3 regions of the Geminocystis sp. NIES-3708 genome follow, and region 2 is predicted to be linked to each of the others. Evidence: predicted binding sites of a transcription regulator. Region 2 holds the regulator's gene; each other region holds the start of a gene.
The links. The regulator HrcA, encoded in region 2, represses chaperone genes, less so after heat shock. The targets are predictions, from matches to a motif close to TTAGCACTCNNANNNTNNGAGTGCTAA.
Positions count from the first base shown of each region.

Region 1 (11,397 bases), 850 kb from region 2:
TTTTCTGCTCTCGCTTGATCATTTATCTTTAATTGTGATAATAAATCAGTTAATTTTTCTGGCTCAATGATAGATTTTAAATTATTTTTTAACATTTTTCTGCGACTAGCAAAACCTAATTTAATTAAACTATCTAAAAATTTAGGATTATCAGCAGGTTTTTTTATTTTTTTAGGGGTTATTTTGACTACTACAGAATCAACTTTCGGACGAGGATAAAATTCTTTTGCTAAAACATCACAACAAATTTCACAGTCTGCTAAGTATTGTACTTTGACTGATAATGCTCCATATACCTTATTATTTGGACTAGCAACAAGACGATAACCAACTTCTTTTTGAATCAATAAAACAATCGATTCTAGCGGATTTTCCCTAGGATTACTAATAGTACCTAATAATTTTTCAATGATTGGTCCTGTAATATTATAAGGTATATTTGCTACAACTTTATTATAATTTTGAAATGCAGGAAAATTTGTTAACATATCAGTTAAATTTAAGTCTAAAAAATCTCCTTCTATTAATAGAAAATTATCAATTTTTCCATATTTGAATACTAATTTTTTACATAAATCTCGATCTATTTCTACCGCTAATAATTTATCTACATAAGGAAATATTCTTTCTGTTAAAACACCTAATCCTGGTCCTATTTCTAAAATGCGATCACTTTTTTTTAGTTCCGCTGCTATAATAATTTGATTGAGAGCTTTTTCACTTTTTAACCAATGTTGGCCAAACTGTTTACGAGGTCTAATTGCCATATTTTTTTTGATAATTTATAACTAAATTTCGTATTTATTTGCTTAATACTTATAAGTATTATCGATAATATTAAATTGGTAAACAATAATTTTTTCTTTTATTAATATCAATATCGCCCTAAGTTTTATTCTTTAATTCTCAAATATTCAGAAAATCTAAATTTTTGTCTCCTAATCCTGATATGATGATAGAAAACTTAATTTTAGTCAATTATAAATCATTACCAGCCCATGTCTATTAATCCTTCCATTCCTCTAAGTCAATCAATCCCCGTTGATAAAATTAGCTACAATGAACAAGGATTAGTACCTGCTATTACTCAAGATTATCTCGACGGCACAGTATTAATGATGGCATGGATGAATGAAGAATCATTGCAAAAAACGTTAAGCACGGGAGAAGCATGGTATTGGAGTCGCTCTCGTCAAGAATTATGGCATAAAGGAGCAACTTCTGGACATATTCAAAAAATAAAAACTATTCGCTACGATTGTGATAGTGATGCTTTATTATTAAGTATTGAGCAAATTGGGGATGTCGCTTGTCATACTGGCGAAAGAAGTTGCTTTCATCAAATTGATCACTCTAAATCTGCACCTCCTGCGGATACTTTATCAGAATTGTTTAAATTGATTTGCGATCGCAAAGAGCATCCAGTAGAAGGTTCTTACACTTGTAAGTTGTATGAAGGTGGAGATAATAAAATCCTCAAAAAAATTGGTGAAGAAGCCGCAGAAGTCGTTATGGCTTGTAAAGATGATAACCCAGAAGAAATTGCGGGAGAAATTGCTGATTTGTTTTATCACTCATTAGTTGCTTTAGCTTATCATCAAGTTAATTTAAGAGATGTTTATAAAAAATTGCAAGAAAGAAGACGTTAAAAATCATTCTATTAAATTAAATTTAACTTCAATATAATGATGACAAAAGATTATTGAATATGATCAATATTATCTTTTATGCACTGACGAAATTGTTTTAAAGTAGCTGTTTCTCCGATGTTTAAACTTTGGTTAATTAGTTGGGGAATGAAATCTAAATTTAGCCAAGAAAATATTTTACTTTTGGGGCATTGTTGATGACTATTAGTTTCAGAATTAAAGCAAAATATAGTTAATTTTTGACCATTATAACGCCAAATTTCAGGCACTTTCAAAGTAGCATAAATCGGTAATTTATTTAATGAAGCACTGGTAATATCAATCTCTAAAACTAAATCAGGAGGAGGATCAGTGTCTAAGTCAATATGTTGTTTATTTCTCACTAAAGGCTCATTATTTATATAATAACAAGAGTCGGGTTCAACGGCTTGTTTTTCCTGATTAGATTTTAATGTAAGTGAGCCAAATTTTTTTAAATTAATATTAAGTTCATCAGCAATTGCTCGAATTATATCATCAATAAAACGATTGTTATTTTCATGTTCACCTAAAGGACTCATAATTTCTAAATTACCTAAATAATAACTTAAAAGTTGATTTCTTTGATCTCCTAATTCCTCAAGAAGACGATTAAAAGTTTCCCAACTAACATGATTTAATAAGATGATATTTTCGGCAATAGGTTTTGTTAAAATAGTAACCATTTTCTTTATTTTAATAAAAATATAGTATTTATAATAATTGTATGAACTAAATTAATGGTCAATTATTTTTTGTTTCTTCATCTAAAATAGCCTCAATATTATTGTAAATAGCCTCTGCTTCTTCTAAGGAATTACCAATACTGGTTAAACCTATTTTACCAAATTCTGATAATGCACCCATCAAATGAAAAACTGTTCCTGTTTTGGTGCTACTATCAAAATGTAAATGATGTTTAGCAATAATATCCATTAAATCATAGGGTAATAATCCATGATATTGAGGTTTTTGTAAATTATCGGAAGCTATATAATATTTAGCTTTTTCTTCAGGACTATAAAATAAACCATCTTCACAATTATAATGACCATTGGTTAAGAATTTTAACGTCATAAATGGGTGAGTTGTACCACCTTTTCTTAGGTTAATTTCTATGGCGTATAATATCCATTTTTCTTCTTCTTTTATAGCTAAAAAGTCCACAGAAAACCTTTCTATTGCCCCTTTTTTTGCTAATTCTAAACCCACTTTTAATCCTAATTCTTGTAATTTTAAACGGTAATTTTCTTGGGCTGGAAATTTACAACCTAGATAAATTTGTCCATCTTCTCCCCCTAAAATTTGATCATGAGTCGAAATTATTTCGACTTTTCCGCTAGGTGTTATATAACCCTGCATACTGGGGGAAAATTTTATTTCTCCTTCGATAAATTCTTCCACAATAACCCCTAATTCGGGAATGCGATCACAAAAAGTAAGCCATGTATCGCCTAAACCTTGTAATTTAGCTTCATGGATAATTTGAGCAACTAAATTTTGTTTTTTTTCTAAACTTAAATCATTTAAAAATAAGTGAGAAATACCACTAACATCTAAAACAGCATTTCCTTCTCCTGAAAAACCTTCATTTAATTTAATTACTACTTTATTCAAATAAGTTTTTCTGACTAATAATAGAGTAATTTCTTTAATTAAATCATCGATATTATAAACTAATTGACTACCATCAGGATAAAGAATATTACAATTTTTAAAAATTTCTCGACTACCACCTTTTGAACCCCAATATAATAATTCTGGACTAGAAGCTAATAAAGGAATATTTAATTTTAGTGATAATTTTTGTTCTAAAATAGTAGAATTAAAACAGACCATATAACTTTTATTAGGACGCAAAAAGTTTTTAATTTTACTTATTAAGCGTGGTCTTTCTAATATCTTTTCAGTTAAAGGTTTTTGAGAAGAATCATAGGTTGTTAATAATAATAAACGTTCTCTAGCGTGGGAAAAAGGAATACCTGGTAATAACTGTAAATAATAGTCAATAATTATTGGAGATAAAGGTTGAGCAGTAATATAAATTAAACGGGTATGAGGATTTCTTAAACGAATCAAAGAAAATAAAAGTCTTTCTTCATAGTGTAAAAAACCGACAACTTTTTTGCCAACTTTTTGATCAATACTAAAAGAAGGAATTACTAAAATATCTTGATCATCATCATCTAAAATATCCCCTTCTTGCCAATAGTTTTTTAACTGATTTTGTAATACTTGAAAATGTTGTTTTTCTTCTAAAGTAATGGTCATAATTTATAATTGATATTAAAGCTATTCATAATTTTGTTTCTATTGTTTATTTTTATAATGACTAATTATTTTTCCATTTAATATTACAACCAATACTTGGTTTTTGCTCTATATTTATGGGTTGATTTGTCAATAAAGCATCTATGGCATTGCGTAAATCTTTCCCCGTAACAGGAATATCTAAACTAGGACGACTATCATCTAATTGACCACGATATACTAATCTAAAATTACTATCAAATAAATAAAAGTCTGGAGTACAAGCCGCTAAATAATTTTTAGCTATTTCTTGAGTTTCATCATAACAAATAGGGAAATTAAATTCCTCTTGTTCTGCCATCAATTTAAGATTTTTAGGGGAATCATCAGGATAATTAATAACATCATTACTGCTAATAGCAATAACACCTAAATTTTTATTTTTATAATCATTGCCAATGTTTGCTAATTCTTTTTTTATATGTTTAACAAATGGACAATGATGAGAAATAAACATAATTACTAATCCTTTATAACCTCGAAAATCTGTCAAAGAAATAATCTTATTAGAGACAACATCAGCTAAACCAAAATTAGGAGCAATTGTACCTAAAGGCAACATATTAGAAGCAGTTAATACCATAATAATTAATAGTGAATAATAAATATTTAATAGTTATTTTACTTAAGATTATCACTCTAAAATAAAATTTAATTTCTAATTGGTCATTCCTAATCATTTATCAGCTCAGTGAACTGTAAAAAACCTTGAAAAATAAAAATTTAAAACTTTTAATATACCAAACTTTATCCTCATAGAAAAAATAAATTTAGCAAATAATTATCAAGAATCAATTGAAACAATGTTTAAGTTAATTCTCTCGTAGTCTTCTAGTCTTCTAATCTCCTTGTTTAATCTTCACCGATAATTTTATATCCAACTCAGGTATTTATTGCATTCGATCGATGGTACGATATTGTATCGCTTCAGCTAAATGATTGCTCTTTAAATCTTCATCTCCAGCTAAATCTGCAATAGTACGAGAAACTTTTAAAATACGATCCATCGCACGAGCCGATAAACCTAATTTACGAATTGCACCCTCTAACAAATTACGACTCATATCATCTAATATACAATATTCTCTTAAATGTCGTGATTGCATCTGTGCATTAAAACTGATATTATCATTCTTGAAGCGGTCTTGAGCTTTTTCTCTACCCTTTACAACCCTTTCCCTAACTATTTCTGAACTTTCACCTGTTTTTTGTCTAGTCATTTCTTCCGGTTTTAGCCGACTTACTACTACTTGTAAGTCAATGCGATCAAGTAAAGGACCAGATAATTTTGCCCAATATTGTTCTCTTTGTCGTGGTGAGCAAGTACAAGGTTGAATAGTATCCCCGAAATACCCACATGGACATGGATTCGTCGAAGCTATCAGGGTAAATTGTGAAGGGAAAGCCACTGATTGCCTTGCTCTTGAAATGGTTACATATCCGTCTTCTAAGGGTTGTCGTAAGAATTCTAATACGTTACGTTTAAACTCCGTGAGTTCGTCCAAGAAAAGTATGCCAAAATGTGACAATGATATTTCTCCGGGTTTTGGAAATGAGCCACCCCCTACAAGGGCAACACCAGAAGCCGAATGATGAGGACTACGAAATGGACGCTCTCGTATTAATGAGCCTTTATCTTTAAGTAATCCAGCGACTGAATAAATTTGCGATACTTGTAGTGCTTCATTAAAATCTAAAGGTGGTAAAATAGTTGGTAAACGCCTTGCTAACATGGTTTTACCAGCTCCTGGTGGTCCTACAAAGATAAGATTATGCCCTCCTGCTGCAGCAATTTCTAAAGCTCTACGGGCGTGATTCTGTCCTTTAACATCTTTTAAATTATTGATATTATTGAAGAATGGTTCAAATTCTGCTTGAAGGTTAAATTTTGTAGGGAAAAATTTTTCGGGTTGTTGCAAAAATTGGGCTACTTCATCTAAATTACTTAACCCATAAACTTCTATCCCTTGCACCACGGCGGCTTCTTGGGCGTTATCTTTCGGCACAATCATCCCTTTAAAACCTAATTTTACTGCCGTTGCGGCCATGGGCAACACTCCAGCAATAGGGCGTAAACTTCCATCCAGAGACATTTCTCCCAGAAATAAATAATCTCCTAACAATTGCGGATCAACTTGCTCTGAAGCGGCTAAAATACCTATACTGATGGGTAAATCAAAACTTGGTCCTTCTTTTCGTAAATCTGCGGGTGTTAAGTTAACCGTAATTTTACGTACAGGAAAAGCAAACCCAGAATTTTTGATAGCCGCTTTTACCCTTTCTCTTGATTCTTGCACGGCAGTATCAGGTAAACCGACAACAGTAATTTTTGGCAAACCGCCCGACACATCAACTTCAACTCCGACTTTTACCGCATCCACACCGATAATGGTGGCACTCCAAACTCTAGCTAACATAGGTATTAATAAATTAGCAATTAATAATTAACTATACTACTAAATTCCTAATTGGAGGAACTTTTTAGTAATTAATAAATCAATTACTACAAAAATCTATTTTCTTATATTGTATTTCTGTCGTCTGCTCATCTTCATTCAAATATTAAAAACCTACTTTGGTTAGATTGGAAAAGGGCTAAACAAATTAACTCCTACTTTGAAAATGCCCTATCATTTTAAACATTAAAAAGGTGAGCAATGCCCACCCTAAAATTATTTTTATTTATGAGTTGGATTGAAAAACAAAACCCAACACAATCTTTAATTAGTAATCAAAGTCACCACCACCGGCAGGAGCGGCAGCTTTATCTTTTTCAGGTTTATCAACGATAATACACTCGGTAGTTAATACCATACCTGCAATAGATGCAGCATTTTGAATACCAGAGCGAGTTACTTTAGCAGGATCAACAATACCTGCAGAGAACATATCTACATATTCATTATTAGCCGCATCATAGCCAGTGTTAAAGTCTTTTTCTTTAACTCTTTCAGCTACCACAGCACCATTTTGACCAGCATTTTCAGCAATACGTTTTAAAGGTGCGGTTAAAGCACGAGCAACGATTAAAGCACCAGTTAACTGTTCAGCGGTAAGATTAGCTTTAGCCCATTCCTCTAAGTCAGGAGCTAAATGTGCTAGAGTTGTACCACCACCAGGTACGATACCTTCTTCTACTGCCGCTTTAGTTGCGTTGATAGCATCTTCTAAACGTAGTTTACGATCTTTCATTTCAGTTTCGGTAGCCGCACCAACTTTGATTACTGCTACACCACCGCTTAATTTAGCTAGACGCTCTTGTAATTTTTCTTTGTCGTAGGAAGAATCAGACTCTTCGATTTGACGACGAATTTGATCGCAACGGGTTTTAACGTCTTTCTCATTACCTTCAGCTACAATAGTGGTGCTATCTTTAGTGATAGTAATACGACGAGCAGTTCCTAATTGATCTACAGTAGTAGTATCAAGTTTTAATCCTGCATCTTCACTGATCATTTGTCCACCAGTTAAGATGGCTAAATCTTCTAACATTTGTTTACGGCGATCGCCAAATCCGGGAGATTTAACAGCCGCAACGTTTAAAACACCACGAAGACGGTTAACAACTAAGGTTGCAAGAGCTTCTTTTTCGATGTCTTCAGCAATGATGATTAAAGGCTTACCTTGACGAGCAACTTGTTCTAAAACAGGTACTAAATCTTGAACTAAAGTAATTTTTTTGTCAGTAATTAAGATGAAAGGATCTTCAAAAACTGCTTCCATACGCTCGGTATCGGTTACGAAGTAAGGAGAAATGTAACCTTTATCAAAACGCATACCTTCGGTAATTTCAAGCTCGGTTTCCATGGATTTACCTTCTTCAAGGGAAATAACTCCTTCTTGTCCGACTTTTTCCATTGCTTTGGCAATCATATCACCAACTTCGGTGTCATTACCCGCAGAAATAGTACCTACTTGGGCAATAGCTTTGCTATCTTCTACTTTTCTTGCGTGGGCAGCGATTTTTTCAACTAAATGATCGGTAGCTTTGTCAATACCACGTTTGAGGGCGATGGGGTTAGCACCTGCGGCAACGTTGCGTAAACCTTCTTTAACGATAGCGTGAGCTAATACAGTAGCGGTAGTTGTACCGTCACCTGCAACGTCATTGGTTTTAGAAGCCGCTTGACGAATTAAAGCAACTCCAGTGTTTTCGATGTGATCTTCTAATTCAATTTCTTTAGCGATGGTAACACCGTCATTAACGATTTGGGGAGCTCCAAATTTTTTCTCTAAAACGACGTTACGTCCTTTAGGACCAAGGGTTACAGCTACTGCTTCTGCTAATAAATCAATACCTTTTTCCAGCGCACGACGGGCTTCTTCGTTGTAAATAATAGATTTTGCCATAATTAATCGATTCTCTTTATTTTATAATTTGCAATAATTTTGATTTTCTCTCGCAAAGTTGCAAAGACGCAAAGTCTTTATTTTCAAAGGAGATAGGTTTTCAAGGTTTTTAAGTATTATTATGATACTACCGCAAGAATATCTTTTTCAGATAGTAATACATAGTCATCACCACCGAGTTTGATGTCTGTACCAGCATATTTAGAGTACAATACGCGATCGCCAACTTTCACTTCTACAGGAGTGCGATCACCTTTATCATTTACTTTACCTTCGCCAACGGTAACAACTTCACCTACTTGGGGTTTTTCTTTGGCGTTATCGGGTAAGTAGATACCACCTGCAGTTTTTTCTTCTGCTTCACTAACTTTAACGAAAACTCTGTCGCCTAAAGGCTTAACGGTTGATACATTAATGGTAATTGCAGCCATTGATAGTTTGCTCCTTTTTTGCTTGATTATGATTTTTGATGAGTTCGTTTTTATTTTTAGCGCTCTCACCTTACGAGTGCTAATTTAACCGAAAATTCACCACCATAGCAACTACCTCAATTGTACGGGTTTCCGAACTTACCTGAGTTCGACAGAATAAAACTGATGGAGGCAAGACAGGGAGATGAGGTAGATTGTTTTCAAAATGAGTCAACATCTGAAACGAAAATTTTATATCGAACTCAGGTGATATAAGTATTAAACAGTAGAGACAATTAATGAATTATTTGTGCAGCGAATAAAATACTTGTTTATTACATTCTAATTATTAGAACATTTTGTTATTTCAGTGTCTATTTTTTCTTGAATATTGGAAGGGATACCTAAAATTGCATCACGATAAAGGTAATCAAATTCTCGACGAAAATGTTGGGCAATTAATGGATTATAAATTATTAAAAGAGTTTCATCATTAAGATTATTCGCCGCATTTGACCAATTATGAGACCCTGTGATAATGGTATAGTTATCAACAATGCCAAATTTATGATGTAATTTGTCTCCTTGAGCTAAATTAGGAATTCCAACAGTTTCGATGGGTTGTTGCCAAGGATTATTATTCTTTTCATATTTGCATTTATTGGGTAAAGCTAATCCTAACAAATCTAGTCCTTCACTATAGTATTGATAGGCAAAATTAGGATCAATTAAGGCTCTTATTTTTACTCCTTGTAACGATTCATTTTTTAAAGTATTTGCTATATCTTGATCGCTAAAAACAAATAATGCTAAATCAATAGAATTACTGGCAGATTTGAGAGTATGAGATATTAAACCGTTGGTGCTTTCTATCCATGATTTACTTTGAGAAGTAGGTGAAAATTTTATAACTATAGTGTTTTCTCCTATTTTAACTATTTTCTCTCGGCGATAAGGCTTTTTTAAACCAAATAAACTATCTTTTTTTCCCCCTACTCCATCTCCCCAAAGATAGTTAAATTCTTCTGTAAAAATATTGGCTAATGAAGAGCTATTTATTACTAGAATATGATTAGCATTGCCGATTGTTTCTAAATTTTCAAAATCTCCATGAATATCACTGAGGGTAAAATTAGCTGAACCTGTAACAATTTTTTCTCCATCAATAATGATAAACTTATGGTGCATTAATCCACTGCCTTTACTACCATCTTCTCTATCATCTATTATGGGAATATTGACTTGTTTTAAAATAGCTAAACCATCATTATTTTTCAATTGATTCAAGGGTAAATTATAGTTATTTTCTATAACAATTCTAACTTTTACACCTTGTTTTTTTTTATCTATAATCGCTTTTGCTAAGTTTGTTAAATTTATCTCTTGTACTGCTATATCTAAAGTTGATTTTGCTGTGTTTATTTGTTCGATAATAATAGCTTCTAAATTATCTCCAGTACGTTGAATATTACGATAAGGATCTAAATATTCTTTCCCCTTTGCCTGATTGTGATTAAAATAAACTTCTATGGCAGAATCTTGAGATAATGGAGGCAATTTTTTAACTTGACTTTGACAACCATTTAAAAATAATAAATAACTGATTATAGTTAAAGATAAAGAGATAATTTTGACCATTTATTTGGCATATTTAAAACTCTATTTGAGATAATGTATATTGCAACATTGCGGGGAATTTATTATAGTATTTTACGTTTAAAGGAGAAGGATGAGGTAAAGGAAAAATAGCAACTTTTTTTTGATGAATTTTCCCTTGTTCATCTAACGCTTTAATGGTGATATTTAAACTTTTTTGATAACGTTGATCCCCTTGAGACCAAAATTCATTAAAATCCTCTTTACTAGCATAATTTTCAAACCATTTAAAACCTTCTGTGCCTAAGGTGATAATTTGATTACCTTGCCAATGAATCACTAAAAATTGTTCTATAAAAGGACGAAATCTTTTTTTTACTTTCAGAGTATAAGCTTTATTTTCTGGTGGTTTATAGGGTACAGTATTAGTTAAAATTAAACGATCTTTTATTGATTCTAATTGAACTCTATCTTCTGTTTCTTTTTTATAGATTGCCTTATAAAAACCTTGTCTAACTAATTTACCAGCCGCTCCAATTAAAGGTTGTCCTGCCATAACTTCATCTTTACCCAAATCTCTTCCAAAAAAACAAATATTACTCTTTAAATTTCCAAAATATAAAATAGGTTTAGTCGGATCTTTTTTTGCTGATTCATAAACAGGAATATCAAGAGGAAATTCTTCTCTTTGGGCTTCTTTTTGGATTTGATTAATTAGGTTTTCTATAGTAAGCATTTACATTAATTTATATATTTTAGGAAGAATTTTATAATTTTTCAAAGTTTAAATAACGTTAATTTAGGTTAATAAACTGGCAAAGAGTGCTTTTCCATCTGTGAAACCTAATGCTATATCACTGGCTCTTTCTGGGTGTGGCATCATCCCTAAAACGTTACCTTTTTTATTAGTAATTCCTGCTATATTTTTACATGATCCATTTGGATTATTTTGACTATTAATTTCTCCTTTTTCACCACAATAACGAAATAAAATTTGTCCGTTATCTTCTAACTTTTTTAAGGTATCTTCATCAGCGTAATAATTTCCTTCACCGTGGGCAATG
Region 1 covers NZ_AP014815.1:2,133,751-2,145,147, reverse strand. The annotation lists gene rsmA (16S rRNA (adenine(1518)-N(6)/adenine(1519)-N(6))-dimethyltransferase RsmA) at 1-767, opposite strand, end outside; gene hisIE (bifunctional phosphoribosyl-AMP cyclohydrolase/phosphoribosyl-ATP diphosphatase HisIE) at 999-1,649, shown strand; gene GM3708_RS09490 (Uma2 family endonuclease) at 1,700-2,353, opposite strand; gene GM3708_RS09485 (peptide ligase PGM1-related protein) at 2,412-3,938, opposite strand; gene GM3708_RS09480 (thioredoxin family protein) at 4,000-4,560, opposite strand; gene GM3708_RS09475 (YifB family Mg chelatase-like AAA ATPase) at 4,868-6,394, opposite strand; gene groL (chaperonin GroEL) at 6,702-8,327, opposite strand; gene groES (co-chaperone GroES) at 8,447-8,758, opposite strand; gene GM3708_RS09460 (phosphatidylserine/phosphatidylglycerophosphate/cardiolipin synthase family protein) at 9,080-10,375, opposite strand; gene GM3708_RS09455 (uracil-DNA glycosylase family protein) at 10,389-11,069, opposite strand; gene purQ (phosphoribosylformylglycinamidine synthase subunit PurQ) at 11,133-11,397, opposite strand, start outside.
Region 1: groES (co-chaperone GroES) is a predicted target of HrcA. The motif match lies at 8,815-8,841, and genes of this name have one in related genera.

Region 2 (11,397 bases):
TATTGTTACCAATGGATTAGAAGTATTAGAGATATTAAAAATACAATCCTATGATGTTATTTTAATGGATATGCAAATGCCAGAAATGGATGGCATCACCACCACTCGATTAATTCGTCAATCAATAATTGAACAACCCTATATCATTGCTTTAACTGCGAATGTATTAGAAGAAAATCGACAACAATGTTTAGATGTAGGAATGAATGATTTTATTAGCAAACCAATTATTATAGATGAACTTGAAAAGGCTTTAGAGAAAATTCTCTAACTCAACTTTCTTTCTTGATAGATTTGTAAATCAAACCAAAAAGTTGTACCAACACCCTCCTCACTCACTAAATGAATTCGACTGTTATGTTTATCAGTAATATTTTTGACAATGGATAAACCTAACCCCGTGCCTTCTAAAGTATGTACTCGATTTTCTACACGGAAAAAGCGATCAAATATAGCTTCTTGATCTTCTTGTGCAATACCAATTCCTGTATCAATAATTTCTACTCTAACATGAGAATATTCTGAAGGATTTTCGGGATTAGCTTTTACGGCATAAGCCTTAATCGTTACAGTACCTTCTTCAAGAGTAAATTTCAAGGCATTACCAACTAAATTAGTAAAAACTTGTAGAAGTAAGTCATAATGTCCCCAAATAGGTGGCAAAGAAGGCTCAATATCTTGAATTAATTCTATGTTTTTATCCTTAGCATTTAACTGATAAGTTCTTAAAGTTTGTTCTATGGGTTGAGCTAAATCTAAAGGAGTAAATTCATAACTTCTGGAAGATTCTAAACGAGATAAATCTAGGACATCATTAACTAAACGAGTTAAGCGATCAGTTTCATTATTCGCTGTTTGTAAAAACTCTAATTTTTCTGCTTCAGTTAAGTCATCACCATATTCAAAAAGAGTTTCTATAAAAGATTTAATATTAAATAAAGGAGTTCTTAATTCATGGGAAACATTACTAATAAATTGACTTTTAGCCTCATTTAATTCTGCTTCTTTTGTTATATCTTGTACAGTCATAACAATTCCTTTAATATTTTCCCTATTTTGATCTAAAACTTGGGTTAATAAAATCCTAAAAGTATTTTGATTAGGAGGATTTAAACTAATCCTAAACTCTCCTCTTGTGGGCAAAATATTATGATGATCTTTCTCATCTTCTGTATGTTCATCTTGAGAAATATGTTTTAAAGGTTCATATAATTGTTGAGTCACTTCTGGAGGTAAATATTCTAATAAATTTTCACCAATAATATGGGTTTCTTCCCACTTAAACATTCTTCTTGCAGTAGTATTAACCAAGATTAATTTTAATTGTGAATCTAATAAAATTGCACCATCAGCAATAGTAGAAACAAGGGTTTCTAGTTTCGCTTTTTCTGCTGTTAATTCTTCAATATTTTGTTCTTCAAATTTCTCTAATCTTTCTGCCATATCATTAAAACTTAAAATCAATTCACCTAATTCACCTCCAAGAGGTAAATCTATTCTTTGCTTAAAATTTCCTGTGGCGATATTTTTTACTCCTAACAATAATTCTTTAATTGGTTGGGTAATGGTTAAAGCATTGAATACACCTCCTAAAATAACCATTGCCCAAATAGAGATAAAAACAGCAATAGTTACATCTCTGGTGAGGTTAGAAGAGGCTACAACAGTCGGATTGGGGTTAATACCGATAGCTAACACTCCTAAATATTGATTCTCTAAAGATAAAGGCACAAAAACATCAGTGACTTTACCGTTTGGGGTTAAATGTTGTCTAACAACGGGATTGCTAACGTTTGGGTTATAATCTTCAGGTAATTCTAATTTTCTTTGAATAGTAAGGGAATTTTTAACTTCATCTTGAGAAAAAGGAATACCAAAAAAAATATGTCCTTCCTCATTAGCATAAATAATATATCTGACACTAGATGTACTATGAAAAAAACGTCCAGAAAATTGTGCTACTTCTGTTAACTTATCTTCCGCAATCAAAGGTGTAACGTTACTGGCTAAAAGTAACCCTAAATCTCGTCCGAAACGGGTATCATTAATTTGAGCATCTTGTTGAATGGAGTTAACCGCCCAAAAAGTCAAACTACTCATGAATAATGATACTACTAGAGTAGCGATAGCCATTAATTTAGTTTGGAGGGTAAATTCTGACCACCAACGCGCGATAATTTCCTTAAAAACTTGCACCGAATTAACTCAATAAAATCTGAATGTTAAAACTAATTTACCTTAAAATCAATTGATTATTGTTTCCTGTCATAATTAAGTGTAAAAATAATTTTGACATTTGATCATGAGTGATACTGAAATTAAAGAAAAATCAACTACCGTTAATCAAGAAGAACAAGAAAAAATAACTCCTTTACGTTGTTTTACTGGAGGTTCTATTTCTGGAGGGTTGGCGATCGCCTCTTATTTATTAACGAAATCGGTGATATTAACTTACTCTACCATGCCGATAAAATTTAATAATCCGATGGCGATAAGAATTGCGGCGACGGTAAGAACATTAATTATGGGTATCACCACCATGGCGACTTTTGTATTTTTGATGGTGACAGTAGGATTAGTAGCATTGGGGATAAAATTGATGATCGAAAAGATGAAAGGAGTTAAGGATTAATTTCTTTTATTGGCTTTTTCTCCTATTATCTTCCCGAAGTTAAGGTACAACTAACACAGGGCAAGGTGCAAGGTTTATCACCCGATTAGTGACACTATCTTCTGCACCTTCATGAGTTAATCCTAACCCTCTACATCCCATAATAATTAAATTTGCTTCTACTTCATCAGCGACATCACAGATGGTAAAAGATGGCATTCCTTCACGCTCAATAATTTCGGCAATAATATTTTCTTGAGCAAACAACTCTTTTGCACCAACTAATAATTGGTTTACACTATTTTCATCACTCATTACAGAATTATTATCCGCCGATTTCTCAACAACAGAGAGTAAAAATAACTGGCTATCGTAGGTTTTGACAATATTGCTCACTATAGCAACCGCATCCCTTGTTTCTCTGTTTTGATCAATGGGAAAAAGAACTTTTTTAAACATAATACTTACTTAAAATATTCAAGCGGTAAAACGTGATACATTCTCATATTTTATCATTAATTAGAGATGATTTCTTTTGTTTATGGCTATTGGTGATTGCTTTTAGCTTCTTTAACCATAAAATCTCATGAGATAACCTTTTATTTTATATAGCGTTAGTAATTGTCCAAATATCTATCAACCACAAAAAAAAAGTAAACAGTAATAAGAAAAAATACATCCAAGGTTGTGCTAATGGGCGAATATCATTAGTGTCAATATTAGTTTTGAGTTGTATTTCTTTAACCATTTTATTAAATCCTGCCACTCTCATGGGTAATAAATAAGCTCTATCCTTATTTTTGGTGATAAAATAATATACTATTCCACCTTGTCCAGTGGTACGCATTTTGAGACTATCAATTTCATTCCATGATAAATGCCAACCTTTACGCCATAACCATGATACCCATTGAGGATAATCAACTCTTATACCTTCTTGATTAAGGATAACTCTTTCACTTAAAATAGCCAAAATAGCGATCGCACCTAGAGCTAATAATAAATAAAACAGCCATTGAGGAAGATTAACGGCGGTAAATTTAGCTAAAAAAGGTAATGGAATTGTTAAGGCGAAATAGAGATTAAGTAAAGTAATTTTGATTAAAGGAGAAATGGGAAATTGAGATTCTTCAAAATTCTGATTCATCTTTTTCTCTTTTTTAATACCCTGTTAAAAATACAAATATTTCCTAAAAGTCATTTTATTTATTATAATTCCATAATATACTGAAATTCTTATACTTAGTGACTTTTGTCTTCTATCTCCGAACTTCTACCTTTACCAATATCTTACAAATAAAAAAGAATTGATATATTTAATTTCTTTGTTAATTGATCTATCGCCATAAATCACTGATAATTGATCCATGATAATAAGCGATCGTAGTATTAAAAATATGGTACAAACCAATTTAAAACCCACTATAGTATCTGATTCTAACTTTGACTTAAATACATATTTAGAGAGAAAAAAAGAATTAGTAGAGAAGGCTTTAGATGAATCTTTACCCATAGGTAAGCCCGAAAAAATTTATGAAGCAATGCGTTATTCCCTATTGGCAGGGGGAAAAAGATTACGCCCAATTCTTTGCTTGGCAACGGCGGAATTATTAGGAGAAAAGCAAAATACGGCTATGGCTACTGCTTGCGCTTTAGAAATGATACATACTATGTCTTTAATCCACGATGATTTACCAGCGATGGATAATGACGATTATCGCCGAGGTAAGCTAACCAATCATAAAGTTTACGGGGAAGATATAGCGATTTTAGCGGGTGATGGTTTATTAGCTTATGCTTTTGAGTATGTGGCGGAAAATACCAAAAATATTCCTGCCGAAAGAATTGTTAAAGTATTGGCAATCTTGGGTAAAGCTGTTGGTGCAAATGGTTTAGTAGGAGGGCAGGTTATGGATTTAGATTGTGAAGGTAAATCTGATGTTACCGCCGAAATTCTTACTACTATTCATCGTAATAAAACAGGTGCTTTATTAGAGGCTTGTGTATCTTCTGGTGCAGTATTAGCTGGTGCATCTTCAGAAGATTTAAGTCGTTTATCAATTTATGCTCAAAATATTGGTTTAGCTTTCCAAATTATTGATGATATACTTGATGTTACTGCTACCACTGAGGAGTTAGGTAAAACCGCAGGAAAAGATCTTTCCGCTCAAAAAGCCACTTATCCTAAACTTTGGGGTATCGAAACTTCTCAAGCAAAAGCAGAAGAATTAGTTAAAGATGCTGTGGCACAATTAGCGGTATATGGAGAAAAAGCTTTACCGTTACAAGCCATTGCAGAATATATTGTTAGACGTAAAAATTAGGCGAAAAAAAAATGAAAGTTTTTGCGGAAATATTTACTAATCGTTTAATAGTCATTCCCCTCCTTGCATGTATTTTGGCTCAAATAATCAAGGTTTCTGTAGATACTGTTACTAATCGTAAATTTAGTTTTCGCTATCTTGTAAGTACTGGTGGTATGCCTAGCTCTCATTCAGCATTAGTCGGTGCATTAGCGACAGGTGTAGGTCAAATTTTGGGATGGGCATCTCCAGAATTTGCCATTGCTTCTATATTTGCAGGTATCGTTATGTATGACGCCGCCGGGGTGAGACAAGCGGCGGGAAAACAAGCAAAAATCTTGAACCAAATTATGGATGAATTTCTTAATAATGAAGACTTAAACGAGGAAAAATTAAAAGAATTATTAGGGCATACACCCTTTCAAGTTTTAGTTGGTTTATTATTAGGAATTTTAAGTTCAATATTTTTAGTGCCTTTGTTTTCTACTTTATAAATTTTCAACTATTTATTCATAAAAATATCATGTTTTTATGTTAATCATTTCAATATTATGGTAGTTTTTGAAAGAGGATTATCATTCAAGTTAATCATTGATTATTTATTAAACTATTTACTTTTTACTTATATAGTAAAAACTGATGATTAATACTTTCTATTATTCAAAATTTATCTAATTTATTTATATGAAAACTGCATTAATCACAGGTGCATCTTCAGGAATTGGAAAGGCTTTTGCCGAAGAATTAGCTCAACGTAATTACAATTTAGTTATTGTCGCAAGATCTGAATCGGCTTTAATACAACTGGCAGAAAAATTACAATCTCAATATCAAATTAATGTTACTGTTATCGTTCAAGATTTAACTTTACCTCATGGCAGTCAAAACATTTTCAATAAGGTTAAATTTTTAGATATTTCTGTAGATTTATTAATTAATAATGCTGGTTTTGGAGATTATGGGAAATTTGGCGATCGTATTTTACAAAAACAGTTAGATATGATACAAGTCAATATTTCTGCTTTAGTGGAGTTAACCCATTTATTTTTAGAGGAGATGAAACAAAGAAAAAATGGAGAAATTATCAATGTCAGTTCGATAGCAGGTTATCAACCTCTGCCTTATTTATCCGTATATGCCGCTACAAAAGCCTTTGTTTTATCATTTTCAGAGGCACTTTGGGCGGAGTATAAAGATTATGGTATCAAAGTTTTAGCCCTGTGTCCTGGACCAACTCAATCAAATTTTCCCACAGTTGCAGAATTTCCAGATTCTAGCAGTTTTGATGACAATAATAAAAATAGTCTTACCACCCCAGAAGAAGTCGTAAAAAATGCTCTTGTAGGGTTAGAAAAACAACAACCAAATATTGTTACAGGGGGAATTGGTAATCAAATTATTGTCAATATCGGTAGATTTTTTCCCAGAGAATTTATTCTTCAGGGTGTAGAAAAACAATTTCGTCAAAAGCAAAAAAAAGAATAGATTACTTGGATTAAATCAATGAATGAGTAATGAATAATTGATCATTTCTAAACAAGAATTTTTTTTCAGATGTCTAATGAAAAAGTTAATAAAAATCACAGTTTTTCTGATAAATAATCCGCCGTTGATTCTACTAATGCGATCGCCTGTTCGTATGCTATACGAGTTGGTCCAATAATACCGACACTACCAACAGGATATTCTCCCTGATAATAATATGCAGAAATTAGACTACAAGATTGCATTGATTCTAAAGGATTTTCTGAACCGATGCGAATTTTTACTTTTTGCCAAGAATTATCAAAATCACTAATATTAAAAATTAAAGGTAAAAGCTGATCTTGCTCTTTTTCTAGTAAATTTAATATGATTTTCACTTGTTCTATACAAGAAAATTCAGGTTGTTGCACTAATTGTGAAAAACCTTGAATTAGAATCGGAGCAGTATTGGATAGACGATAACTTGATTTAATTTTTGTTAATAAACTTTTGATAAAATCAGCATAAATTTGAAAATCATCATTTAATTCACTCCAATCTAAATTACTTATTTCTGTTAAAGATTGACCTTTTAACTTATGATTTAAAAAGTTAGATAAAATTTCTAATTCTCGATCAATTATTTCTATTGAATCATCATCATTAAGAATTTTTAAGGCATTATATTCTAATAAAACCGATTCTGTTTGATAATTATCAATAACCATCACTAACATAATTTGATCATTTGCTAATCTTAATAACTGTAAGTGATGAAGAATATTACTAGGAATTTGAGGTAGAGTTATTAAAGCAATACAACCACTCAAATTAGCTAAAAGATTAGTAATTTTTTGAAAGAGTATTTCATAACGACTAAAACCATTTTTAATGTTATAGTCAAGAAATTTATTAAGAGGAAATTTAACAGTATTATCAAGATTGATTAATTGATCAACATAAACACGATAACCCGAATCGGAAGGAATTCTCCCAGCAGAGGTATAAGGCTGATAAAGAAAACCCGCTTTTTCCAGTTTTCCCATTACATTACGAATTGTAGCAGAACTAACACTAAAGTTATATTCATCAATTAGAGTTTTTGAACCAACAGGTTCAGCCGTTGCGATATAATGTTTAATGGTAGCCTGTAAAATTTTTTGATGGCGTTCATTGAGTGTAATTTGAACAGTCATCTTAGGATATATTAGTTTTGAGTAAGATAGTGTTAAATTAAGATTTTTTTAATATTCTGATAGTATAGCAATCAATAATTAACAATGGACAATGAACAATGAACAATTTTAAGTTATCCTATTATTTCTGTGCTAAAAAAAGAGTTAAACATTTAGTACAATAGAACTAAAATTAGCATTAAATAAGATTTAGGTAAAAGATTGTGAAAATTGTCTGTTCTCAAATAGATCTCAAGAATAATCTATCATTAGTTAGTCGTGCTGTGCCAACTCGCCCCACTCATCCCATTTTAGCTAATGTTTTATTAGTCGCTGATAAGACTAAAAATCGAGTTACGTTGACAGGGTTTGATTTAAGTTTAGGAATGCGCACGAGTTTTGCGGCAGAAGTAGAAGAAGCAGGAATGATTACTTTACCCTCGAAATTCTTGAATGATATAATCACCCGTTTACCTGAAGGGGAAGTCTCCTTATCCTATGAAGAAGAAGAATTAGAAGAAAATCCCTTAGTTGCCATCAACTCTTTATCAGGTAAATTTCAATTAAGGGGAGTTAAAGGGGATGAATTTCCAGAATTGCCAACGGTGGAAAAGGAAGAAGCCTTTTTATTACCTGTCACCTCTTTAGTAGAAGGATTAAAAGGCTCATTATTTTCGGCTAGTAGTGATGAAACTAAGCAAGTTTTAACAGGTGTGCATCTTACTCGTGACTTGGATACTTTGGAGTTTGCGGCTACCGACGGGCATCGATTAGCGGTAGTTAAAACCAGTGAGGAAAAAGCAGAAGCCGAAGAAGGGGAAGAAATTGAAAATACATCTGTAAGTGAAGAGCAAAATTTTACCGTTACAATTCCTGCACGGGCTTTAAGAGAGTTAGAAAAAATCTTATCTTTGGCGAAGGAGAATGAATCGGTGGCTTTGTATGTTGATCAAGGTCAAGTTGTATTTGAATTAGGAGACCAACATTTAACCAGTCGGAAGTTAGAAGGTGCTTACCCTAATTATAATCAATTAATACCTAAAAACTTTGAACGGACAATGATTGTTGAGCGTAAACGAGTTATTGAAAGTTTAGAACGAGTGTCTGTATTTGCAGATCAAAAAAATAATTTAGTTAAATTTAATTTAGATCCTGATAATAGTCAAGTCACTTTATCAGTGGAAGCCAAAGAATTAGGTAATGCAAAAGAAGCTATTTCGGCGGAAATTACTGGAGATGCTTTTGAAATTGGCTTTAATATTCGCTATTTAATGGATGGTTTAAAAGCTTTATCTGCTAATGATATTAAGTTTCAATTTAACGGTGCAACTCAACCCGTTATTACTACTCCTTTAAGTGGTTTGCAAATGACTTATTTAATTATGCCTGTGCAAATTCGAGACTAGGAGACTAACTAAAAGCTATTATTTAATTTGAGAGGGGGAGAGTTAAAGTAAAACAACTGCCTTCATTTTCTTCGGAGATAAGGGTAATATCTCCCCCGTGGAGTCTTGCTAATTCACGAGAAATTACTAAACCTAACCCCGTGCCTCGATGTTGACGGTGAAGGTGTGTAGTGAGTTGGATAAAAGGTTGAAATAATTTTGCTTGGGATTCTTTTTTGATACCAATTCCTGTGTCAATAATATTAAATTTTAAGTAATTATTGTCTTGTTTTACCTCTAAAGTAATTGAGCCATTTTCTGTAAATTTAACGGCATTAGACAATAAATTAAGTAATACTTGTTTGATGCGACGTTGATCTACATAACAATATTGTATATCAGAATCTATCTTTAATTTTAACTCTAAACCTTGTTCTTCTGCCTTAGTTTTTATTAAAGCTAAACATGATTCACATAACTCAGTTATTAATATTTTTTCAATAAATAAATCTTCTTTTCTCGCTTCAATTTTTGATATATCTAATAAATCACTAACTAAATCTAATAAGTATTTTCCTGATTGATGAATAGCATCAACATATTGAGCTTGTTTAGGATTTAATTCACCATATAATTGTTGTTGTAACATTTTTGCAAATCCTATAATAGCAGAGATAGGTGTTCTTAATTCATGATTCATATGAGATAAATATTTGCTTTGATTTTCTTTACTTTTTACTAATTTTTGTTCTTCTATTTCTAGGCTTTTTTCTTTTTCTTCCATAGAAATTTGGTAAAGATATATTGATAAATATTTACTCAATAATTTAATAATTTCATGACATTGATTTTCTGAACATTTAACTGATTCAATATCAATCAATAAACTCCCTATTTTTTTACCTTTAAAATCTATGGGAATAATATACAAAAAATTAATATTATCTTTATTATCTTCATTATATTCATCAATATTATTCTGGTTATTTACGTCTTTAAAATTTAAAAAAAGATGATTATTATTAATGCACTGATTATGAATTTTAGCCAGATTATAAATATTACTTAAATAGGTGTGATCTTTTTCAATACTATTACGATAAATAACTTTTATCTTTTCAACATCATTGACGTAATTATTAACGATAACAAAGCCGTCTAATTTTACATATTTAGATAATAATTGATAGCAACATTGACAAAAATCTTCTATATTTTGAGCTTTTTCTAATAGAGAAAATAAATAACTATGAGTTTCTTGAAAGTCAATTCTGTGTAAAATTGAGTTATCTTGCATTTTTTTTACATTTTATCTAGGCTAATCAATGAATGGAAAGCCACAAACTATTTTTTTAGAATTGTCGGCGAGAGAATATAACAATAGTGATAGTGAGCAATAAAACAATATACAAAATTGCATAAATTAAACTACTTAATAATTCTCCCGTACTAGGTAAAATATTATAAACAGCTTCATTTTTTAAATTTAATCTTTCCAAGTCGGGTAAAATCAGAAAAAGAGTTTTTGTTATTTTTTCAATACCGGGATTCTCTGTAATCTTACCTAATTGTAACAGGTCTCTACTTAAGTGTCCCATAATAAATACGCCAAAACTTAAAAGTGTTGCTAAAATAGAGCTGGTAAACACTCCGAAAGTCATAGCTACGGCGGTTAAAAGTGCTAATTCTAGTAAGATATAGACGATGGCAATTAACAGACTGTGTAGAGGATAGTTGATTGTTAATAAGCTCATCAACGAAAAATATACTATTGTCATAGTAGCAACTAATACTGTCAGTACCGCAGATAAACCTAAATGTTTTCCCACAATAAATTCTGTGGTAGTTACAGGTTTTGGAATTAGAATTAGAACGGTTTTTTTTTCTATTTCTTTATTGATCAATCCTGTTCCTACAAATATAGCAACAATTGCACCTAATAAACTGATTCCGCCAATGCCTAAATCTAAAAATATTTTTTCATCTGCACTCACGGCAATGGGTGGTAAAATACGAGAAGCTAAGACCAATAATAAAACAAAAAATCCAATTACATATAAAATCCGATCTCTAATTACTTCCCGAAATCCGTTAGTGGCGATCGCTAAAATTCGAGTAATATTCATAAATATTTTGGAAATGTCTATTTAGATAACTAATCTATTGATATAAATAAATAGTATCAGGAAATTTTCCAGAAAGATTTTCTAATCTATTAACTTTATTATATTAATTCTTACTTTTACTAATTATTGGTTGTGTTTTCCACATAGAAATATTACTAATTTTATAAGTATTATCAATAATATTTTTTCCGCTTAAATAATCTCCATAATTGCCTGACGCTTCAATCGTTATAGTATTAGGAGAAGTATTCAAACTTTTAGCCCAAATAGAGCCTTTAAAATTAGATTGTGTATTGTTACCACCACTTACACTAACGACAGCATCGGGAGCAT
Region 2 covers NZ_AP014815.1:2,983,461-2,994,857, reverse strand. The annotation lists gene GM3708_RS13170 (PAS domain-containing hybrid sensor histidine kinase/response regulator) at 1-271, shown strand, start outside; gene nblS (two-component system sensor histidine kinase NblS) at 268-2,196, opposite strand; gene GM3708_RS13160 (DUF3082 domain-containing protein) at 2,303-2,632, shown strand; gene GM3708_RS13155 (universal stress protein) at 2,672-3,070, opposite strand; gene GM3708_RS13150 (hypothetical protein) at 3,216-3,758, opposite strand; gene crtE (geranylgeranyl diphosphate synthase CrtE) at 4,009-4,935, shown strand; gene GM3708_RS13140 (divergent PAP2 family protein) at 4,947-5,408, shown strand; gene GM3708_RS13135 (SDR family oxidoreductase) at 5,599-6,399, shown strand; gene hrcA (heat-inducible transcriptional repressor HrcA) at 6,495-7,574, opposite strand; gene dnaN (DNA polymerase III subunit beta) at 7,778-8,959, shown strand; gene GM3708_RS13120 (HAMP domain-containing sensor histidine kinase) at 8,982-10,235, opposite strand; gene GM3708_RS13115 (ABC transporter permease) at 10,291-11,064, opposite strand; gene GM3708_RS13110 (hypothetical protein) at 11,168-11,397, opposite strand, start outside.

Region 3 (11,397 bases), 1.3 Mb from region 2:
GAAAAAACTAATGCAACACAATTATCTGTCTCCGTATCACCTTTTGATGAAACTCCCAAAGAAAATCAACCAAGTTTATCCTCCGAAAAAAGTGTTAAACCTGTCAGTAACTTATCAATTAATTTAAGCCCCAATGCTTCTCCATCAAATAACAATACTTCCATCAATACTGAACAAAATATCAATACGTTGTCATCTCCATCAGTTTTAGGTAAAAGAAGAAGTTTAAATGATATTCTCGTATTTTCTACACCACCAGAAAACAACTCGAATAATTCTACTGTCAATTCTAAAACACCTGTTAATCAAGAATTATTACTAACCACCAAAACTAATATCCATAAAATTTTGGTCAAAGTCAATAATGAAACTCAAGAATCTCAAGTGAGATCTCTTTACCCAGAAGCATTTAGGACAAATTTAAAAGGAGAGTCAATGCTACAAGTAGGAGTTTTTAGTAATAGCGAAACTGCCCAAGAAATATCTAATTCTTTACAAAAGATGGGCTTAAAAACTTTAACAATTAATCACTAATCATTAATCATTAGAATTTTTTGATAAGTCAGGCAATGGGCAAGAGTAATAATAATCGATTTTAAATTTCTTTTTTTGATATATCTATTAACCATAGAACAATTTTATTTTGAACTCAATGATGCACTTGTTCCTTTTTTAGATATTATTATTAATTGCTTACCAAAAAAATGTAAACTTAAAAACAGTCACACCGTCTTGTATTGATTTTATTTCCTTCATTAAGGTAAAAACAACAAGCGGATTAATAAATAATACGAATATTCAAATAAATATGAACCAAGAAATATTGCAAAGAGTACAAGAAATCGTAGTAGAACAATTAGACGTTGAAGCTGATCGTGTAACCCCTGAAGCTAATTTTGTGAATGACTTAGACGCAGATTCTTTAGACGTTGTAGAATTAGTGATGGCCTTAGAAGAAGCATTCGAGATCGAAATCGGTGATGAAGAAGCTGAGAAAATTGCCACCGTTGGAGATGCTGTTGCTCATATTGAAAGTAAAACTCAAGCGGCGGCTTAATTAGTTCAATGATAGCCAATTTTTAGTAAATATATAAACTTCTTTTTGGTTATCTGAATTTTTAATAATTTGACTTTTTTAACCCTTCAGGGAATAGCGAATAACTATTTTTTATTCCGCAACACCCTGTTAAGTATATTTTTAACAACTATTAAAATAAATTTTATAGATCATTTCTGCTATAAAAAAGGCGAATATTCATTTATATAAGAAACATTATGAGTGATTCACAACGAAAAAGAGTTGTTGTTACTGGTTTAGGTGCAATAACTCCCATAGGTAATACGGTAGAAGATTATTGGCAAGGTTTAACAGAAGGTCGTAATGGCATTGGTTTAATTACTTGTTTTGACACCACTAATCATACTTGTAAAATCGCTGGGGAAGTTAAAAACTTTGATCCTTTATCATACATGGATCGCAAAGAAGCCAAACGCATGGCAAGATTTTCTCAATTCGCCGTAGCCGCTAGTAAAGACGCTTTAAAAGATGCCAATTTAGTGATCAATGATGATAACGCTGATGATATAGGTATTGTCATTGGTACAGGAGTTGGAGGCTTAAGTGTCATGGAAGAACAAAACGAAGTATTACTAACGAAAGGACCAAGTCGAGTAACACCTTTTCTTGTACCAACGATGATCTCAAATATGGCGGCAGGTTTAACCGCTATTCATGTAGGAGCAAAAGGTCCTAACTCTTGCTCTGTAACAGCCTGTGCGGCGGGTTCAAATGCCATTGGAGATGCTTTTCGTCTAATTCAAGGGGGCTATGCTAAAGCTATGATTTGTGGCGGTACAGAAGCCGCTATTACTCCTTTAGCGATGGCTGGTTTTGCGTCAGCGAAGGCTTTATCTACCCGTAATGATAGCCCTGAAACCGCTAGTCGTCCTTTTGATCAAGATCGTGATGGTTTTGTGATGGGTGAAGGTTGCGGTATTTTAATTTTAGAGGAAAGAGAACAGGCTTTAGCACGGGGTGCAAGAATTTATGCTGAAATGGTGGGTTATGGCATGACTTGTGATGCTTATCATATGACTTCTCCTGTTCCCGAAGGATTAGGTGCTACAAAAGCTATTGAATTAGCCTTAAAAGACGGAAACTTAAGCCCCTCTGACATCAGTTATGTAAATGCTCATGGAACAAGTACTTCTGCTAATGACACTACCGAAACTAAGGCAATTAAACGAGCTTTAGGTGATAATGCTTATAAAATTGTTGTTAGTTCAACTAAATCTATGACGGGTCATCTTTTAGGCGGTTCAGGTGGCATCGAAGCCGTAGCAACGGTTTTAGCGGTCGCCAATGATCAAGTACCTCCTACCATTAACTTAAAAAACCCAGATGTTGAATGTGATTTGGACTATGTTGCCAATGAAAGCCGTAAGGTAACAGTAAATGTAGCTTTATCTAACTCTTTTGGCTTTGGTGGTCATAATGTGACGATCGCTTTTCGCAAACACGAACCATAAGATTTTTTTTTACATCAGTTTTATCATCGAGAATATTAACAAAATAATTGGAGTTTGATCACAACCCTAATTATTTTGTAGTTCTTCTTTGAGCAATTTTTGATAAATTTGAGGTAAATGCTGAGTCATCATATTATTCTCAATACCATAGCCCAAACTTGTCCATGTGGGAGATAATAGTTCTAAAACTCGCTGGATTTCACCTTTTTCTAATAGTTTGGCTATATCTTCATTCCATGCTTTAGAATCAGTCAGCCAATTATATAATACTTGATCTTGATATTTTGGCTCAAAACTATAATCTTTCCACAGAAAAAATTTTGAGGGGTTAGGATGATATACTGCGGCTTTTTCTGCCCAAGTTGTATTTAAAAATTGGTATCGACCAGAAGCAGTCGTACATTTGCCTTCATTTGGTCCATTAACAATGGTAATACATAAGTCTGGATGTTTACTCAAATCTTTAACATATTTTCCACTATAGATAACGTGATAAGGATTAATATAATTTGATTCACTAGCACTGATGGTACGCATTAATGCTCTAACATAAGGATTTCCACCTTCCATTACTAATGGTGGACTACCATATATACTAGAAATAATTTGTTGACTGGCTTTTTTTAACTGGGTTTTTTTCTCTTGGATAATGATATTTAGTAATCCTGATAACATGATGAGAATAATCAAGGTTTTAAGTATATTACCGAGTTGTGCGGAGAAATTTTGTTTACTATTACTTAAATTAGTCATACTATTTACAGGTTACTATGAACATTCACACCTAAAGGTTCTTATCTATCATATATTAATCCGCTATAGCAATCTTAAATAAATTGTGAAAAATAGATGTTAGTTTATTTTTTCATTTCTATAGTAATATTTCATACTGATCATTTATTATTGGTTATTTATTTTTGTATTATTCTTCTTCAGATCTTAAGATAAGATAGAAACTTACTAAAAAAATCACAATCATGACTAAAATAAAAACTCATAGTCGTCAAGAATTAGACATTAATTTTTTTACTGCCTTTACTGCTGCATTAGTTTTAACAGTTATAATTTACATTCTTTTTTTGCCCCTTAAAGAATCCTATGTGGGAGTTTTATTATACCAAAGAGGTTTAACTCAATATTTCACAGTTTTTTTTGCTTCTTTAGTAGCAGTCATTAGTATTAATAAATACTTAAAAATTCAAACGGAGCAAAAAGTTTTAAAAAAAATTGGTTTGCCAGAAAAAATTTCTTTTGATAATCATAAATCAGCACAATTAATACATATTCAAGAAGATTTTGCTCAAAGTGATAGTATGATTACTGGAAGATTGGCGAGAATTTTAAATGCTTATATTCTGTCGGGTAGTCGAAAAATAGTCACAGAATTAGCTTTAGATGATAGTTCATTTTATCTTAGTGCTTCTGAATCTTCTTACGCTTTACCCAGAATATTAGTTTGGGCGATTCCATTATTAGGATTTATCGGTACAGTATTAGGTATCAGCAGTGCAGTTAATGGTTTTAATGGTTTTTTAGATAATAGTGCGGAAATTGAACAAATTAAAGAAGGTATTGGCACAGTTACCAGTGGTTTAGCAGTGGCATTTGATACAACTTTATTAGCACTTCTTCTTAGTGTTGCGGTAATGATTCCTTTAGTTTTAGTCGAAAGAATGGAATCACAGTTATTATTAGCAACAGAAATTTATATTAATGATCATATTTTACCTCGATTAAAAGAGAATAATGAGCCTCAAGAATCAATATTAAATAATGATACTTTAATTCAAACAGTTAATAAGGCTATTGATAATAAATTACCTACAAAAGAAGAGTTAATTCAACCCATAAAAGATGCTTTACCTACTCCTCAAGATTTGATAAACCCTGCGGAAATTTATGCCAAGGAAGCCGCTAAAAATTTACTAGAGCAATTTATTCATCAATTTCATGAAATTAGTGCCAAAGAAATAGAATTAATTAATAGTTTAAAACAAATAAACAAGACAATTTTAGAAGATAGAGATAATTTTTTACAAACTTTTGGACAACAAAATGATTTAAACCATTCAATTATTATAAATATTAAGGAATTAGTCGATTTAGTGAAACAAAATAATGAAGATAATAGTCATAGTTTAAATGAAAAAACTCAGGTTATTAGTAGTGAATTAAGTAAAGCGGCTTTAAGTTTAGAAGAAAAAGTTATATCTTTAGAGAAGTCTAGTGCAAAAATTGCTGAACTTAATCAATTACAATCTAGTTTAGAAAAAGTTGTTGAGGTATTAAATAATGTGGGAGAAATGCAAAAAACTTTAAGCAATATACAAGATAAAATTGAACTTTTACAACCAACTTTACAGGATTTAAGTAAGCCTAGAATTATTAGATTAGTTGAGCAAATTGAACAGTAAATTATATATTAGAAATCGACAAATATAATTATTAACTATTAATTATTCATTATTAAAATGCGTAGGCGATCGAAATCAAATAAAATAGAATTAGAATTGTTCCCTTTTTTATCAGTTTTAGCTTGTACTATTGGTAGTTTAATTTTACTAATCATAGTTTTAAGCACAGAAACTTTAAAAGATAATCCAGAAGTAACAATTATTGCTAAAACAGAAGCAGGTGGTGTGAATAAAAAAAAACAACCCCGTTATATTGAGTGTCAAAAAGATGGAGTCGTTATTTATCCTAGTCAAGAATTTATATCAAAAAATGAACTTAGTAAACCTAATTCTAAACTAGCTAATTTTATCAAAGAAATTAAAAAAAATAAAGATAAAGAATATGTTATTGTGGCAGTTAGACCTAATGGAATTGATGTTTTTCAAAAAGTAAGAGATCTTATTGAAAAAGAAGAAATTGATATAGGTTATGAACCGATAGAAGAAAATTGGAAATTAAAAATTCAATAGCAAAAATTATTATAACGTTGATAAAATAATGAGAGGAAGAAGAATCAGAAAAACTAATCATCCGGGTCAAAATTTAGATTCATTTTTAGATATTTTGACAAATACCGTAGGAGTTTTAATGTTTATTGGCTTATTTCTTAGTTTATTAGCTGTAGAAGCTGGAACAATTATTCGTACTCCTTTACGAACAGAAACAGATAAACAAGGACGTTTTTTTGAAGTTAGAAATAATCAAATTTTTTATTTAAGTGATCCTAAATTAGAAGAAGAAATTGATCAAATTTTGATTACCTTACCCAATTGTAAAACCCCTGAAATACCTGAAAATATTCCTTCTTATTTATATAGTTTGTATATGCAACAAATAGAAGAATATGATCAATGTATAAAACAAAGAAATATTAAACTAGAAAATTTTTATTATGATAACGGAAATTATTTAATTTCATTTACTAATCAAGGTTCACTAAAATATGATGCTAATTCCTCATCTCAAGGAGAAGATTCTAAACAATTAAAAAATGAGAATTCTAATTTTATTAACACTTTAAAACAATTAAATCCTGAAGTAAATTACCTTGCTTTTATTGTACGCCCCGATAGTTTTGAAGCCTTTAGAGTAGCTAGAGAAAAGGCTTGGAGTCTTGGTTTTGAAGTGGGTTGGGAACCTATTTCTCAAGATCGAGTTTTAGTTTTTGGCTCTGGTGGTAGATCTATTGGTGTACAATAATAATCTATTTTATCATCAATTATAATATAAAGATAGTATCAGTAAATTATCTTTTTCTCTTTTTCAGGTTCACCTCAGTTCAATGTAAAAAACTTTGAAAAATAAAGGTTTAAGACTGGTGATATACCAAATTTTAGTCACTGAAAAAAATTAAATTTTGATAAATAATTATCGAAAATCAATTTGAATAAATGTTTAAATTAATTCTCTTCTAATCTCCTATTTATCTAGTTCCCTAGTCTCATCTTATCGCCAACAAATTTATATCGCATTCAGGTATGTTCAGTTATTTTAAAGGTATAATAGACAATATTATTATTAATAATAATCGGAATATTTTAATTTTAGAAGTTAATAATATTGGCTATGAAATTCAAATACCTAGTCGTTTTGCTAGACAACTAGACATTAATTCTAAAACGATAATTCAAATTTTTACCCATTTTCAAGTAAGAGATGATCAACATATTCTTTATGGTTTTTCTGTTGCGGCTGAAAGAGATTTATTTCGTCAATTGATCGCTATTTCTGGCATTGGTTCACAATCTGCCATTGCTTTAATTGATACATTAGGACTAGAAGACTTAGTACAAGCCATTGTAACGGGAAATATTCGTTTACTAACAAAAACTCCCGGAGTCGGACAAAAAACGGCGGAAAGAATTGCCTTAGAATTAAAAACTAAACTATCACAATGGCGTATTTCTGCGGGAATTAATCTCAACACAATTCATGTTTTACCCAATGCGGAAATTATGGCAGATTTAGAAATGACTTTACTAGCTTTAGGTTATACAAATAACGAAATACAACAAGCAATCTCTGTTATCAGTCAAGATAATTTATTACAAAAAAATCCTCATGTAGAGGAATGGATTAGAAATGCTATTGCCTTTTTATCTTTAAATACTTAGTAAGTATTACTATATTTCAGTTGATTTATTCTCTAGGTGAAGATAACCGTATTAGCACTCAGACCCGAAGAGCGCTAAATTGATGTATGGTGAATAAATAAATTAGAAATCTATATGTCTAAAATAGTATCATTTAAAGAAGAATCCAGAAGATCTTTAGAACAGGGTGTCAATGCTTTGGCTAATGCTGTTAAAGTAACTTTAGGACCTAAAGGTAGAAATGTTTTATTAGAAAGAAAATTCGGTGCCCCAGAAATAGTTAAAGATGGTATCAGCGTTGCCAAAGAAGTTGAATTAGAAAATCCCTTACAAAATGTTGGTGCAAGATTAGTCAGAGAAGTAGCTTCTAAAACTAAAGACATCGCAGGAGACGGCACAACTACAGCTACCGTTATCGCCCAAGCTATGATTCATGAAGGGTTGAAAAATGTTACTGCTGGAGCAAATCCTGTGGCTTTACGTCGTGGCATTGATAAAGCCATTAGTTTCTTAATTAAGGAAATTGAAGCTGTAGCACAACCTGTAGAAGGTGATGCTATTAGTCAAGTTGCAACAGTTTCAGCCGGAAATGATGAAGAAATCGGCGAAATGATTGCTACTGCCATGGATAAAGTCACCAAAGATGGTGTGATTACCGTTGAAGAATCTAAATCCTTAGCCACTGAATTAGAAGTTGTCGAAGGTATGCAAATTGATCGTGGTTATGTTTCTCCTTACTTTATCACTGATCAAGAAAAGCAAATCGTTGAGTTTGAAAATCCTTTAATCCTCATCACTGATAAAAAAATTAGTGCCATTGCAGATTTAGTACCTGTATTAGAAAATGTAGCACGTTCTGCTCGTCCCTTATTAATCATTGCTGAAGATATTGACGGTGAAGCCTTAGCCACCCTTGTCGTCAATAAAGCTAGAGGTGTTTTAAATGTAGCCGCTATCAAAGCTCCTAGTTTTGGCGATCGCAGAAAAGCAGCGTTAGAAGATATTGCTATCTTAACTGGTGGAAGAGTTATTTCCGAAGACATTGGTTTAAGCCTTGATACTGTTAGCTTAGATCATTTAGGTAAAGCTCATAAAATTACCATCGAAAAAGACAATACAATTATTGTAGCTGACGGTGGCAATAAAGCAGACATTGAGAAAAGAGTAGCTCAAATTCGTACACAATTAGCCGAAACTGATTCTGACTATGACGCAGAAAAATTAAAAGAGCGCATCGCAAAATTAGCTGGTGGTGTGGCAGTGATTAAAGTAGGTGCCGCTACCGAAACTGAATTAAAAGAGCGTAAACTACGTATTGAAGATGCTTTAAACGCAACTAAAGCGGCAGTAGAAGAAGGAATTATCGCTGGTGGTGGTTCAACATTAATTCATTTAGCGAGTAAAGTTGAAACCTTCAAAAACACTTTAACCATTGAAGAAGAAAAAATTGGTGCACAAATCGTTATCAAAGCCATCGAAGCACCTTTACGTCAAATCGCTAATAATGCTGGAGTAGAAGGCTCTGTAGTGGTAGAACGTGTCAAACAATCGGCTCTTAATTTCGGTTATAATGCCTTAACAGGAGAATATCAAGACTTAATTGCTGCGGGAATTATTGATCCAGCTAAAGTAGTACGTTCTTCCTTACAAAATGCGGCTTCTATTGCAGGGATGATTTTAACCACTGAAGCCCTTGTTGTAGAAAAACCTGAGCCTCAAGCCCCTGCAATGCCTGATATGGGTGGCATGGGTGGTATGGGCGGTATGGGTATGCCCGGCATGGGTGGCATGGGTATGCCCGGTATGATGTAACAATTGACAGTTAACGACAATTAACAATTAACAATTAACAAGTTTTCCCCTCTTTTTCTAATTCCTAATTCCTAATTCTTAATTATTCTTCAATTTCTTCAGAAGAAGTATTAGTCGTTTCAGCGAAATAGCTATAGTAAAGATAACCAGCTAAAACTGCACCTAAAATGGGTGCTAACCAAAATAACCATAATTGCCCGATAATTTCAATATTACCTGCAAATAAAGCCACTCCAGTACTTCTTGCTGGATTAACAGAGGTATTTGTAACAGGAATACTGATTAGGTGAATTAAAGTCAAACCTAAACCGATAGGAATGGGTGCAAAACCAGCAGGTGCACGTCTATCGGTTGAGCCTAAAATGATAATGAGAAAGATAAAAGTTAAGACGACTTCGGTTACAAATGCAGAAATAAGAGAATAACCACCGGGGGAGTGAGTGCCATAACCGTTAGTCGCTAGAGGATTACTTCCTGTTAAAGCAAAACCTTCTGCACCATTGGCAATGATTAAAATGATTATAGCCGCTATAATTGCTCCTACCACTTGAGCGATAATATAAGGTAATAATTCAGAAGAGGGAAAACGCTTACCAGCCCATAAACCAAAAGATACCGCAGGGTTAAAATGACCACCCGAAATATGTCCTACTGCGTAAGCTCCAGTTAATACAGTTAAACCAAAAGCGAGAGAAACGCCTACAAAAGCGATACCGAGAGGATTACCATCACCTCCGAAATTAGCGGCTAAAACAGCACTACCACAACCGCCTAATACTAACCAAAAAGTACCAATTAACTCAGCTACGTATTTTTTCATTATTGTATGTAAATTTTGTGAAGTTATAGTTAAAATTACTTAGAATTATACTTATTAACTTTATAAAATTGACAATAAGTTTTGTAAAATTTTGGCTCTTAATTAATCCATTTTCGCCTCTTTCACCCTGATTAATCGACTGAAATTGCCATTGCCCATTGTCTATTCACCGAGTTTAATTCACTTTAGTATCAAGAGCTTTTTGAGCAATTTTGGTGACGTAAATTGTTACTGTTATGGTTGCAATTAAACCAATAATATTTAAGATTAAAGGCAAAATATCAGTATCTTTGCCAGTTGTTTCAAGTGCTGTTTTCGGTATAGAACCTATATAAACATACATGAGCGTACCGGGTAACATTCCTATCCATGAAGCAAAAAAATAATCTCTCAAAGAAACTTTTGTTACTCCAAAAGCATAATTTAAAAATATGAAAGGAAAAAGAGGAGAAAGACGAGTTAAACCAACGATTTTCCATCCTTGTTGTGCAACGGCAGCATCTATGGCTTTAAATTTCGGTTGAGTATCAATTTGTTTTTCTACCCAAGTGCGCAATAGATAACGCCCGATTAAAAATGAAAGAGTTGCACCAGCTACAGAGGCTATTGATACGAGAATTGAGCCTTGCACGACTCCAAAAATTAATCCTCCCCCTAGGGTTAATGCTGAGCCCGGTATTAAAAATATAGTAGCAAAAATATAAATAATTATAAAAGCAATGGCACTCCAAGCCCCAAAACTAGCAATCCAATCATTAACGTTATCCCATCCTTGGTTGAAATACTGAAATAATCCTAGTTTATCAATCATTATTATCACTAATACTACTCCTATGATAGTTAACCAAAATTTGTTTTTCTTCATTGTAATGACAACTTTTGACGTTAGTTTGATAAAAGGTTAGATGACCGTTGATTTTCTTCTTTAGAATAATAAATAAAACTGTTAAGATAATGAAAATAGAATGAGAGATTATAGAGAAAATTTATAAATGTTGAATATTATCACTTATTAATGAATGATTAAAAAGTTACTTCTATTTCTCATTACTCTTTATCGTGTTTTGATTTCTCCTTTATTCCTTCCCAGTTGTCGATTTCAACCTACTTGTTCACAATATGCTCTAACAGCGATTGAGCATTATGGTACAATCAAAGGGAGTTATTTAGCAATAAAAAGAATTTGTCGCTGTCATCCTTTCAATGTCGGTGGTTACGATCCTGTACCTTCTTTGTCAGATAGATTTATTTCTAATTCTGAGGAGATAATTGACAATAAAAAATAATTAGCTTAACTTATTATTAGTATTAAATATTTTTAATTTAACTGAATTATTATATTGCGATCCTTATCCTATGATATTTATATAGACTATTACCTATGTTTTTTACATATGTCATAGTATAAAATCTATTTTAAAATTATTAAAAATAATGGTGTTAGAAGCATTTGTTTTAGTGACTATTCTCTTAGGATTTTTTGGCATCATCTTTAAAGAAAATTTGATGATGAAAACCATATCTATGGATATTATGAGTACTGGAGTTATTGCTTATTATGTTCTAATAGCATCAAGAGAAGGATTATTTACCCCTATTCTGACGGAAGAACAAGTTAGTTATGCCGATCCTGTACCACAAGCAGTAATTTTGACCGCTATTGTGATTGGTTTTTCCACTCAAGCCTTA
Region 3 covers NZ_AP014815.1:372,880-384,276, forward strand. The annotation lists gene GM3708_RS01575 (hypothetical protein) at 1-534, shown strand, start outside; gene acpP (acyl carrier protein) at 809-1,057, shown strand; gene fabF (beta-ketoacyl-ACP synthase II) at 1,276-2,529, shown strand; gene GM3708_RS01590 (glycoside hydrolase family protein) at 2,596-3,282, opposite strand; gene GM3708_RS01595 (MotA/TolQ/ExbB proton channel family protein) at 3,507-4,943, shown strand; gene GM3708_RS01600 (hypothetical protein) at 5,001-5,453, shown strand; gene GM3708_RS01605 (hypothetical protein) at 5,482-6,183, shown strand; gene ruvA (Holliday junction branch migration protein RuvA) at 6,462-7,097, shown strand; gene groL (chaperonin GroEL) at 7,212-8,888, shown strand; gene aqpZ (aquaporin Z) at 8,971-9,708, opposite strand; gene GM3708_RS01625 (TVP38/TMEM64 family protein) at 9,884-10,573, opposite strand; gene yidD (membrane protein insertion efficiency factor YidD) at 10,731-10,994, shown strand; gene GM3708_RS01635 (NADH-quinone oxidoreductase subunit K) at 11,143-11,397, shown strand, end outside.
Region 3: groL (chaperonin GroEL) is a predicted target of HrcA. The motif match lies at 7,149-7,175, and genes of this name have one in related genera.